3 linked regions of the Methanotorris formicicus Mc-S-70 genome follow. The protein of the gene in region 3 binds, or shares a complex with, the protein of the main gene of each other region. Links are inferred from orthologs where the notes say so. Each region holds a gene or a part of one and is shown on either strand. Other genes may lie near its edges.

Region 1 (2,810 bases), on a different replicon or contig from region 3:
ACGTATTCCATAAATTACACCTCCACAATTATAATGTGTTTCTTTGTTGATTATATGTTTTTCCATAATTTTATTAGTTTCTTTTGTATTTTCAAGTATCTTATATATATTTTTCGGTGACATGCATTCTTAAGAAAAATTGTTTAGAACAATAATGCCAAACCAACTGCAGCCTGTTCTTCTTTCTTCTCCTCTTTCTTCTCTTCTTCTTTCTTCCCCTCTTCTTCTGCTGGAGTTAGAGCAGCACTTGCATTTGCTGATAATTTCTCTCTTAACTCATCGTCTAATGCATCATCGCTAAGTTTTCCTGCAAGAGATAGCATTTGTGCGTATGCCTTACCAATGATGTCACTTGCTGTTTTATCTGTAAGGAATGCACTTTCAATAGATACTGCTCTTGCATTGAGGAATGCTTTTTGTATGAGTAATTCGATTGTATCTTTTGTTGGAATTGCTGCGTTAACTGATATGTTAACTGCATGCATGTATGCATTTTGTATTTTTGATATAAATTCTTCTTCATCTATCTTCAATACATCTGGTGTGTAGATGATTCCATCTTCATAAGCAGCGAGTAAGTTCAACCCAACTTTTATTGGCTTAATTCCTAATGCGGAAAGGACTGTTGCAAGTTTGTGCGAAACGACCTCTCCTGCCTTAACAACAACCTTGTCTTCTTTAATTGCAATTTTACCTTTTTCAATCGCTGCTGGGATACCTACACTCTTAAGTTCTCCAAGGAATGGCCCTGGAGGCATTCCTGTTGAACCTTTTTGGACTTTAATGTCACAAGGTGCAATTGCCCCTCCTTTTATAGGAGCGGGTGTCTTACTTGCCTCCAATTCTTTATATAATTTGAATGGATTCATGTCTGTAACAAGGATTGCTGCCCCTTTCTCAACATAGTCAGTAAGTTTAGCAAATTCAGGATTGTTTGTTTCTTCAGATAATTCCTGAATTGCCCTTATAATAAGGGAGTTTCTTGACATTCTTAAAATCATTTTTCCTCTAATCTTGTCTCTAATTTCTTGGAGTTGCCTTGCAGGAACTTCCATCATGTCAATTATTGCTACAATAGGCTTGCTTTTTAGGAGTTCTTTTAATGTATTTACTTCCTCAATTTTCCAAGGGGCAATTTTACGTTGTGTTTCCACTGCTGATGTCATTTTTTTCATCCCCTTATTTTTCTATTTTAACTGCTGGCCCCATTGTGAGTTTTGTATATGCACTTTTAACGTGGTAAAGCCCCTTCTCGTATTTCTTAGCAACTGTGTTTAAAACAGATTCAATATTTTCAGCAATTTCTTCATCACTCATCTTCTCAGTACCAACTAAAGCGTGGAATATTGGTTTGTCCCTTGTGTTTACAATAACTGTCTTTTTAAGTCTTTCAACCAATGGCTTTAAATTAATATTTGCAGGAACTGGTTTTGGCATCTTTCCTCTCGGACCTAATATTGGACCAAGATATCTACCAACCAAAGGCATCATATCCGCCTGTGCTATGAAGAAATCATGAGCATTTGCAACTTTTCTTGCTTTTCTTTTATCTTTTCCCAATTCTTCCAATTCTTCTTCTCTAATAACAGTTAGTCCTAATTCTTCTGCCTGAGCCGCCAAATCCCCTTTTGCGATAACCGCGATTTTTGCCTCTTTACCTCTTCCGTGAGGCAACACTATTTCCTCTTTTAATCTGTTCTCTGGCCTTGATAGGTCCAATTCCTTGAGGTTCACTACTAAGTCGAATGACTGTGTGAAGTTTCGCGGCTTCGCAAGGCGGCGAGCCTCCTTCACTGCTTGCAGTATCTTTTCTCTGTCCATGCTATTGCCTCCATTTAATTAGTGCATAGAGCATCATTATTATACATAACCTATTATATAAATATTACTACAATGATTACCTGCGTTATGGTCGCTACAATTAACCAACTTAAAATTTAAATTATTATTGTGGTTGAATTCATAATTTTAAACTAAAAAAGTATTTTGTTATTATTTTTTGCATGTAATGATTATACCTAAATTAATATCATAAGTGGTATTTAACTTTAACTGTTCTCATATTTTTTATATTTTACTCTAATTTATATTTTGTAATAACTCATCACACATTTTTATTAAATCTTTTAATGCCTCCTTTAAAACTTCCTCTGCATTAACGCCTTTTTCGGTTGTAATTAGTAACTTTGGATTTGATATGCATCTTCCAGTATCAGGATCTAAAACTGGGTGGTCTATTGAATATGAAGCCATTAAAACCCCTTCTTTATTTAATAGAATATCCTTCAATACATTACATAATGAGTGGTCTTCATTCAACAACTCAACTTCTATTAAGTTTTCTTTTTTTTCTAAGATTTTTACCATTTTATCCATATTTACCTCCTCCTTTGATTATTTAATTTCTACTCCTGCAAGTTCTTTTTTTGCTAAGGTTATATCTTTATTAAGTACGATTTTTCCGTTCTCTTCCCTGAGAAATCCTTTTTCAAGTCCTTCTTCAATTATCTCATCAACATCTTTTCCAGTTAAATAAGTAGCAAGAGTAATAAGGTTTTTTACTGGTTTTGAACCAATTCTTTTAAATGCAAGTTCCCCATAGATTTCATTTAACTCATATAGAATCTCATTTAAACTGTCCAATTCAAGTGAAGTTTTAATAATACCCTCTTCCTTTAAATACTTAACATTATGACCTAATGCTTTTAAGGTATCAATTACCAAATCCTTGTTTACAGGATATTTTAAATCACTTAAACTGTATTCATATAAACCTTCTTCATCTTTTGTATATTTTCCATGCACTCTCT
Region 2 (2,821 bases), on a different replicon or contig from region 3:
GTTTTCTTCTTAAATTATCTATTACATGGTAGTGGTCAAACTTCATTATGAAGTCGTAAATCTCTTCCATATAGTTGAAGTATTTTTCTGCAAGTTCTTTGTTGTCATCTTTTATAGCGTCTAATAAAGCTCTCCTTAACTCTCCAATAACATCACACAAACCTAAAATATAATTCTCTTCCTTAATAAATTCAAACTCTTTATATGTTGGGATTTTATTGTTAAATATAATGTCATATAGTGCTTTTGCCTCAACAAACTCCTGTTGTGGTGTGCTAGCATATTTTTCAAAATCAACATGTTTTTTAACCAATTCGTTTAGTTGTCTTAATTTTTCAAATATTTCTTCTAATGAAACCTCTTTTCTTTTGTGTATTTTTCTTATAGTCAATGCACAGTCTTTTGTTATTTCCCTTGATAATTTTAATATCTCTTCTCTTAATCTATCCTTTTCTTCAAAGTATTTTATAAGATAACTCAATTCATTTTCGTTGAACATATTATCATTCCCCACCAAAAATTATATATATTAAAATCCATTATTGAATTATATCATCGTTCTTTTATATATACCACATACTGATTTTCAATGACATTATCAATTTTAAAATTGATTTTACATGTTTTTATAAAAATTTGTGCAATTTTTTAACCTAATGTAGGTTAAATATTTATACCCCTACCCATAACAATAATAAGGCACCTGAGACCTGAAAAGGCGTAAGCCAGTGACAGGTTCATTTTTAGATGAGGGTAATTGTTAGAGGGGTATTTGGACATTAGAAACATGAAATAATGCTATAATGGAGGTTATATTATGGGTATGAAGAGGAATAGACCTCGTAGAGGTTCCCTTGCATTTAGTCCAAGAAAAAGAGCAAAAAGACCAGTACCAAGAATAAGATCATGGCCAGAAGAAGATAAAGTAAGATTGCAAGCATTCCCAGTATATAAAGCAGGAATGAGCCACGCATTGGTTAAAGAAAACAATCCAAAAAGTCCAAATGCAAACCAAGAAGTATTTACACCAATAACAATATTGGAAGCACCAGATATCAATGTATTTGGTATTAGAGTTTATGGAAAAGATACAAGGGGCTTAAAAACCTTAACAGAAGTTTGGGCTGATGAATTAGACGAAGAATTAGCAAGAAAAATAAAAACATTACCTAAAAAAGAAGAGAAAAAAACAGTTGAAGAACTCGATAGTTTAGTTGATAAAATAGTTGATGTCAGAGTTCTCGTCCACACAAACCCAAAAAATACAACCTTACCAAAGAAAAAACCAGAAGTTTTAGAAATTAGAATTGGTGGAAAAGATATCCAAGAAAGATTAAACTACGCAAAAGAAATCCTTGGTAAAAAGTTATCAATAACTGATGTATTTAGTGAAGGGGAATTTGTAGATGCTATTGCAGTAACAAAAGGTAAAGGATTCCAAGGGCAAGTTAAAAGATGGGGAGTCAAAATACAATTTGGAAAACACCAAAGAAAAAGTGTAGGAAGACACGTTGGTTCAATAGGTCCATGGACACCAAAGAGAATTATGTGGACAGTTCCAATGCCAGGTCAAATGGGATACCACCAAAGAACAGAATACAATAAGAGAATATTAAAAATTGGAAACAGTGGGGAAGAAATCACACCAAAAGGTGGATTCTTGCACTACGGGGTTGTAAGAAACAACTACGTTGTAGTTAAGGGTTCAGTTCCAGGGCCAGCAAAAAGATTGGTTGTATTGAGGAGTGCAATTAGACCAGTAGAAGATGAATTTGGATTGCCGGAAATAACATACATCAGTACAACATCAAAACAAGGAAACTAAAACACAATAGGTTAAGGTGTTAGTATGAAGGCAGTGGTTTATAACTTAGATGGTTCTAAAAAAGGGGAAATTGAATTACCATCAATATTTGAAACAGAGTATAGACCTGATTTAATTAAAAGAGCAGTTATCTCAGCATTAACTGCAAGATTACAACCAAAAGGTTCAGACCCACTTGCTGGGAAGAGAACAACAGCAGAGTCAATAGGTAAGGGACACGGTAGAGCAAGAGTTAAAAGAACAGCACAAGGATGGGCAGCATTTGTCCCTCAAGCAGTGGGGGGTAGAAGGTGCCACCCACCAAAAGTTGAGAAAATCTTATGGGAAAAAATAAATAAGAAAGAAAGAATAAAAGCATTAATGAGTGCTATAGCAGCATCAGCAAATCCAGAATTAGTTAAAGAGAGAGGGCATATTATTGATGGTGTTCCATCAATCCCATTAGTTGTTGATAATGATTTTGAAAACCTCCAAAAAACAAAAGATGTTGTTAATGTGTTTAAGACATTAGGTTTGGATAAGGACGTTGAGAGGGCTAAGGAAGGTATCAAGATTAGGGCTGGAAAAGGGAAGATGAGGGGAAGAAGATACAGAAAACCAAGAAGTGTTTTGGTTGTTGTTGGGGACAAATGTGAAGCAATAAAAGCATCAAGAAACCTTCCGGGAGTTGATGTTATAACAGCCGATAACCTTGGGGTAATACACATTGCTCCAGGGGCGATGGCAGGAAGATTAACACTCTGGACAGAGAATGCAATAGAAAAGTTAAGTGAAAGATTTAAACTTTAAATTTATTACCTTTTTAGTATGAGGTGGTTATATGGATGTCTTTGATGTCATAAAAATGCCAGTAATTAGCGAGAAGACGATGAAACTTATTGAGGAAGAGAACAAGTTGGTATTTTATGTACATAGAAAAGCAACAAAGGAAGATATTAAGAAAGCGATGAAAGAGTTGTTTAATGTTGAAGTTGAGAAGATAAATACAATGATAAC
Region 3 (5,369 bases):
GGTGGGGCAAGTATGATAACTCCATATAATATTTTGAGGCATGAACTTATCGGATTAGAAGTGGAGATAGTAAAATCCAGAAACCCATCAATGATTGGCATAAAGGGCAGAATTATAGATGAAAGCAGGAACACCTTAGTAATTGAAAAAGAGAATGGACAAGAGGTAATAATACCAAAAGATATTGCAGTGTTCAGATTTAAACTGCCAACATGCAGAGTGGACGTTGATGGAAGATTACTAATCGGCAGACCAGAGGACAGATTAAAGAGGAAAATAAAAGAACTCTACTCATACTAAAAAAACTTTAAATATTAAAAATTACTATTTTAAAGTCCCCACCAGTGTAAAGTATAAATATCAGTTATTAATATTTCAGAAATTATTCTTGATTAGGTAATTCTCCCTTTATGGGACACCGTATTTTATAATCAAATATTGATGTGGTTTTAACACAGTCAATTTTTATGAAAATAATTCATGCATATTATGCTCAAAACATGTAAAGTTGTAGGAGGTCTGAACATGAGAAACATTGGAATTCCAGTAAATGTTCCTGAAAAAGAATGCAATGACAAAAACTGTCCTTTCCATGGAACATTGCCTGTAAGAGGGCAAATGTTTGAAGGTATAGTAGTTAGTGATAAGGCACACAAAACAGTCGTTATTAAAAGAGAAATTGTAAAATACCTAAAGAAATATGAAAGATACGAAAAAAGAACATCAAAATTAGTTGCTCATAATCCAGAATGCATAAACGCAAAAGTTGGAGATGTTGTTAGAGTTATGGAATGTAGACCAATAAGTAAGACAAAATCATTCGTTGTTGTTGAAAAACTTGGACAGATAAACGAAGTAAAAGGAGAAGAATAATTTGTCTAAAGAGGTGGCATTATGAAAAGTCATGGTTCAAAAGTTACAAGGGCATTACCAAATGGTGCAAGATTGGTTTGTGCTGACAACACAGGGGCAAGAGAATTAGAAATTATAGCAGTTAAAAACTACAAAGGTGTTGCAAGAAGATTACCTTCCGCTGGAGTAGGGGATATGGTTTTTGTTTCAGTTAAGAAAGGAACTCCTGAAATGAGAAAACAAGTCTTCCCTGCTGTAATTATTAGACAAAAGAAAGAAATCAGAAGACCTGATGGAACAAGGGTTAAATTTGAGGACAACGCTGCCGTTATTGTAACTCCTGATGGAAACCCAAAAGGTTCAGAAATCAAAGGGCCGGTTGCAAAAGAAGCAGCAGAAAGATGGCCAGGTGTTTCAAGATTAGCAAGAATCATCCTATAATTAAAAAACAATAAAGGTGAAAATATGGTGGCTTTAACCAAGTCAAAACAACCAAGAAAACAAAGAAAAGCCCTATTTAACGCACCATTACATTTAAGAAACAAAATCATGTCTGCAATGTTGTCAAAAGAATTAAAGGAAAAATTTGGTAAAAACACACTTCCAATCAGAAAAGGAGATGTTGTTAAAATTATGAGAGGGGACTTTAAAGGACATCAGGGAGAAGTTGTTAAAGTGGATTACGATAGATACAGAATTTATGTTGAAGGTGCTGCAAACTACAAACAAGATGGAAAAGAAAGTCCATACCCAATACATCCATCAAATGTAATGATTGTTAAGTTGTATGATGGGGATGAAAAGAGATTCAAACAAATAAAAAAGGAATAAGCCAAAATAAATAAATTAATGAGGTGTGAATATGGCAAATAAAGGACCAAGAAAACATTTGAAAAGACTGACTGCTCCATCAAACTGGCAGATTCCAAGAAAAGTTCACAAGTTCGTTGTAAGGCCATTACCAGGACCACACGCAATGGATGGTTCCTTACCATTGTTGTTGATTGTTAGAGATATTTTAAAATATGCTGATAACGCAAGAGAGGCTAAAAAGATTATTAAAATGGGTAAAATCTTAGTTGATGGAAGAAAGAGGAAAGAACATAAATTCCCTGTTGGTTTTATGGACGTTATATCAATTCCAGATACAAACGAACACTTCAGAGCATTATTTGATGAAAAAGGTAGAATTGTTTTAAGACCAACTGAAAATCCAGATGTTAAGTTGTGTAGAATTAAAAACAAAACTGTTGTTAAAGGAGGGCACATTCAACTCAATTTACACGATGGAAGAAACCACCTCATAAGAGTTTCAAACCCTACAAAGGCTGAAGAGGATGTTTACAAAACAGGGGATGTTGTTTTAATGGGAGTTCCTGAACAGGAAATTAAAGCACACATTCCATTTGAAGTTGGTAAATTGGCATACATTACAGGTGGAAAACACATTGGAGAATTTGTAAAGATAGTTGATATTGAGAAGAGAGTTTTCTACCCCGATATCATAACATTAGAAAACTCTGATGGAGAGAAATTTAAAACAATCAAAGATTATGTATTCGTTATTGGAGACGAAGAACCAATAATCAAATTATAAAAAAACGTTATTGGGAGGATAAACATGTCATACCAAGAACTTTGGAACAACAACCCAATGTTAAAACCAAGGATTGAAAAAGTTGTGGTCAACTTTGGTGTTGGGGAAGCAGGAGATAGGTTAACAAAAGGAGCAAAGGTTATGGAAGAGATAACTGGGCAAAGACCAATAAGAACCTTGGCAAAGCAAACAAACCCAGCATTTGGAATTAGAAAGAAATTGCCAATTGGATTAAAAGTTACATTAAGAGGAAAGAAAGCAGAGGAATTCTTAAAAAATGCATTCATTGCATTCAAAGCAGAAGGTAAAAAATTGTACGAAAGTTCATTTGACGAGTACGGAAACTTCTCATTCGGTATTCATGAGCACATAGACTTCCCTGGACAGAAGTATGATCCAATGATTGGAATTTATGGAATGGATGTTTGTGTCACCTTAGAGAGACCAGGTTACAGAATTAAGAGGAGAAAAATAAAAAGAGCACACATTCCTAAAAGGCACAGAGTTACAAGAGAGGAAGCAATTGAATTCATTGAGAAACACTTTGGAGTAGAGGTTGTAAGGGAAGAATAAATAAAAACAAAAGGTGATGTAAATGGCAAAAGCACCATGGAAAAGAAAATATGGAATAGGAATAAGACCATGTCAAAGATGTGGACATGTAGGACCAGGATTAATTAGAAAATACGGACTCAATTTATGCAGACAGTGCTTTAGGGAAGTGGCTGCAAAATTAGGATTTAAAAAATATGATTAATCGCCCTAAACAAACTTTAAAAAATTATTAGTTAAATTTAAGGAGGTATCAACATGAGTTTAATGGACCCACTGGCAAATGCGTTAAACCATTTAGCAAATTGTGAGAGAGTGGGGAAAAAAGTAGTTTACATAAAACCCGCATCAAAGTTGATTGGTAGAGTATTGAAGGTTATGCAAGACCATGGATACATTGGAGAGTTTGAATTTATAGAGGATGGAAGAGCAGGAATATTCAAAGTTGAGTTGATTGGTAAGATAAACAAATGTGGTGCAATTAAACCAAGATATGCTGTTAAGAAACACGAGTTTGAGAACTTTGAAAAGAAATACCTTCCAGCAAGGGACTTTGGTTTGTTGATTGTAAGCACATCTCAAGGAATAATGACACACTATGAAGCAAAGGAAAAAGGAATTGGTGGAAGATTAATTTCCTACGTGTTCTAAGTTTTCATTAATAATTTATTGATAGGAGGTAAAAACATGCCAGTTGCAGCATTTATAAGGGAAGAGGTGGAAATTCCCGAAAATGTTACTGTAGACATTGTGGGAAATGAAGTTATTGTCAAATCAGGAGGAAAAGAACTTAAAAGAGTTTTCTCATACCCTGGTGTTGAGGTAAAGAAGGAGGACAACAAAGTTGTTATTGAATGTGAATATCCAAGAAAGAAACAAGCCGCTATCATTGGAACATTTAGAGCACACATAAAAAACATGATTAAGGGAGTAACAGAGGGTTTTACATACAAATTAAAGATAAGATATGCCCACTTCCCAATGAAAGTCTCAGTTAAAGGAAATGAAGTTATTATTGATAACTTCTTAGGAGAAAAATATCCAAGAAGAGCAAAAATCCTAGATGGCGTTACAGTTAAAGTTAGCGGTGAAGATGTAATTGTTACAGGAATTGATAAGGAGAAAGTTGGTCAGACTGCTGCAAACATTGAACAGGCAACAAAAATTAAAGGAAGAGATCCAAGGATCTTCCAAGATGGTATTTACATTGTGGAGAAGGCAGGAAAAGTGCTATAAGGTGATGCCATGAGTGAATTTAAAAGATTGATGAGAGTTAGATTCAAGCAAAAGATGAAAAAACCTAAATTCTTAAGACAAGAATGGTTCAGACACAAAAGATTAGGGGAGAAGTGGAGAAAACCAAAAGGGAGACACAGTGGGATGAGATTGCAACTAAAACACAGACCTGCAATTGTTAAAGTTGGATACAGAAGTCCTAAACTTGTTAGAGGTTTACACCCAAGTGGATTGGAAGATGTCCTCATTCACAATGTAAAGGAATTAGAAAAATTAGACCCAAAAACACAAGGGGCAAGGATTGCAGCAACAGTTGGAAAAAGAAAAAGAATTGAAATTATAAAGAGGGCAGAAGAGTTGGGTGTAAAAATACTCAACATTTCAGAAGAAAAACAAAAGGAACTCTTGGGCGTAAAAGGTGATTAAATATGGATGTTTCCGTTCAAAGAAGGATGGCTGCGGATATCTTAAAATGTGGACTTGACAGAGTATGGGTAGACCCGGAGAAGTTGGATTTAGTTAAAGCAGCAATTACGAAGGATGATATAAGGGCATTAATAAAAGATGGAGTAATTAAGAAAAAGCAAAAGAAAGGTATTAGTAGTGCAAGAACCAAAAAATTAAAAGAACAAAAAAGAAAAGGTAGAAGAAGAGGTCCTGGTTCAAGAAGAGGGGCTAAAGGAGCAAGAACTCCTAAAAAAGAAAGATGGATGAACACAATAAGACCTTTGAGAAAGTTGTTGAAAGAGTTTAGAGACAACGGGACAATAGACAGAGGAACATATAGAAAATTGTATAGAATGGCAAAAGGTGGAGCATTCAGAAGTAGAAGCCACATGCTCTTATACATGAGAGACCACGGTATTTTGGCTAAATAATTCAATTTTTAAGAATACTGTTTATTTAGTTAAAAAAATTTTCACATAATGGAGGTAAAAACATGGCACGTGATGCTAAATATAGGGTGCCTTTTAGGAGAAGAAGAGAAGGAAAAACAGACTTTAGGCAAAGATTGAAATTGTTGTTGTCAGAAAAACCAAGATTAGTTGCAAGAAAAACATTAAATCACATCATTGCACAGATTGTATTGTATGATGAAAAAGGAGACAAAACAGTTGTTTCAGCACATTCA

The links. Proteins that work in one complex are often made in the same cells at the same time.
Region 1: rplX (region 3) and METFODRAFT_RS04990 share a complex: the UniProt entries of both Methanocaldococcus jannaschii proteins name them as parts of the 50S ribosomal subunit. The link is inferred for Methanotorris formicicus Mc-S-70 from one-to-one orthologs.
Region 2: rplX (region 3) and METFODRAFT_RS02685 share a complex: the UniProt entries of both Methanocaldococcus jannaschii proteins name them as parts of the 50S ribosomal subunit. The link is inferred for Methanotorris formicicus Mc-S-70 from one-to-one orthologs.

Annotation. Positions count from the first base shown.
Region 1 is NZ_AGJL01000022.1:18,619-21,428, forward strand. It holds METFODRAFT_RS04990 (50S ribosomal protein L1), read right to left. Parts: upstream 1,822-2,810; coding sequence 1,180-1,821; downstream 1-1,179. Other genes in the region: rpl12p (50S ribosomal protein P1), read right to left, coding at 1-11; METFODRAFT_RS04985 (50S ribosomal protein L10), read right to left, coding at 144-1,154; METFODRAFT_RS04995 (DNA-directed RNA polymerase subunit L), read right to left, coding at 2,080-2,376; METFODRAFT_RS05000 (DUF2067 family protein), read right to left, coding at 2,395-2,810. UniProt on the Methanocaldococcus jannaschii protein: Probably involved in E site tRNA release. Binds directly to 23S rRNA. Protein L1 is also a translational repressor protein, it controls the translation of its operon by binding to its mRNA.
Region 2 is NZ_AGJL01000010.1:26,254-29,074, reverse strand. It holds METFODRAFT_RS02685 (50S ribosomal protein L3), read left to right. Parts: upstream 1-817; coding sequence 818-1,825; downstream 1,826-2,821. Other genes in the region: METFODRAFT_RS02675 (50S ribosomal protein L23), read left to right, coding at 2,646-2,821; rpl4p (50S ribosomal protein L4), read left to right, coding at 1,850-2,614; METFODRAFT_RS02690 (haloacid dehalogenase), read right to left, coding at 1-499. UniProt on the Methanocaldococcus jannaschii protein: One of the primary rRNA binding proteins, it binds directly near the 3'-end of the 23S rRNA, where it nucleates assembly of the 50S subunit.
Region 3 is NZ_AGJL01000012.1:4,449-9,817, forward strand. Bases 8-3,001 are described here. They hold rplX (50S ribosomal protein L24), read left to right. Parts: upstream 8-1,320; coding sequence 1,321-1,683; downstream 1,684-3,001. Other genes in these bases: rnp1 (ribonuclease P protein component 1), read left to right, coding at 13-300; METFODRAFT_RS03045 (30S ribosomal protein S17), read left to right, coding at 526-873; METFODRAFT_RS03050 (50S ribosomal protein L14), read left to right, coding at 895-1,293; METFODRAFT_RS03060 (30S ribosomal protein S4e), read left to right, coding at 1,715-2,449; METFODRAFT_RS03065 (50S ribosomal protein L5), read left to right, coding at 2,474-3,001. Outside these bases: more of METFODRAFT_RS03065, read left to right, coding at 3,002-3,022; METFODRAFT_RS03070 (30S ribosomal protein S14), read left to right, coding at 3,045-3,206; METFODRAFT_RS03075 (30S ribosomal protein S8), read left to right, coding at 3,260-3,652; METFODRAFT_RS03080 (50S ribosomal protein L6), read left to right, coding at 3,689-4,237; METFODRAFT_RS03085 (50S ribosomal protein L32e), read left to right, coding at 4,247-4,663; METFODRAFT_RS03090 (50S ribosomal protein L19e), read left to right, coding at 4,666-5,115; METFODRAFT_RS03095 (50S ribosomal protein L18), read left to right, coding at 5,178-5,369. UniProt on the Methanocaldococcus jannaschii protein: One of two assembly initiator proteins, it binds directly to the 5'-end of the 23S rRNA, where it nucleates assembly of the 50S subunit. Located at the polypeptide exit tunnel on the outside of the subunit.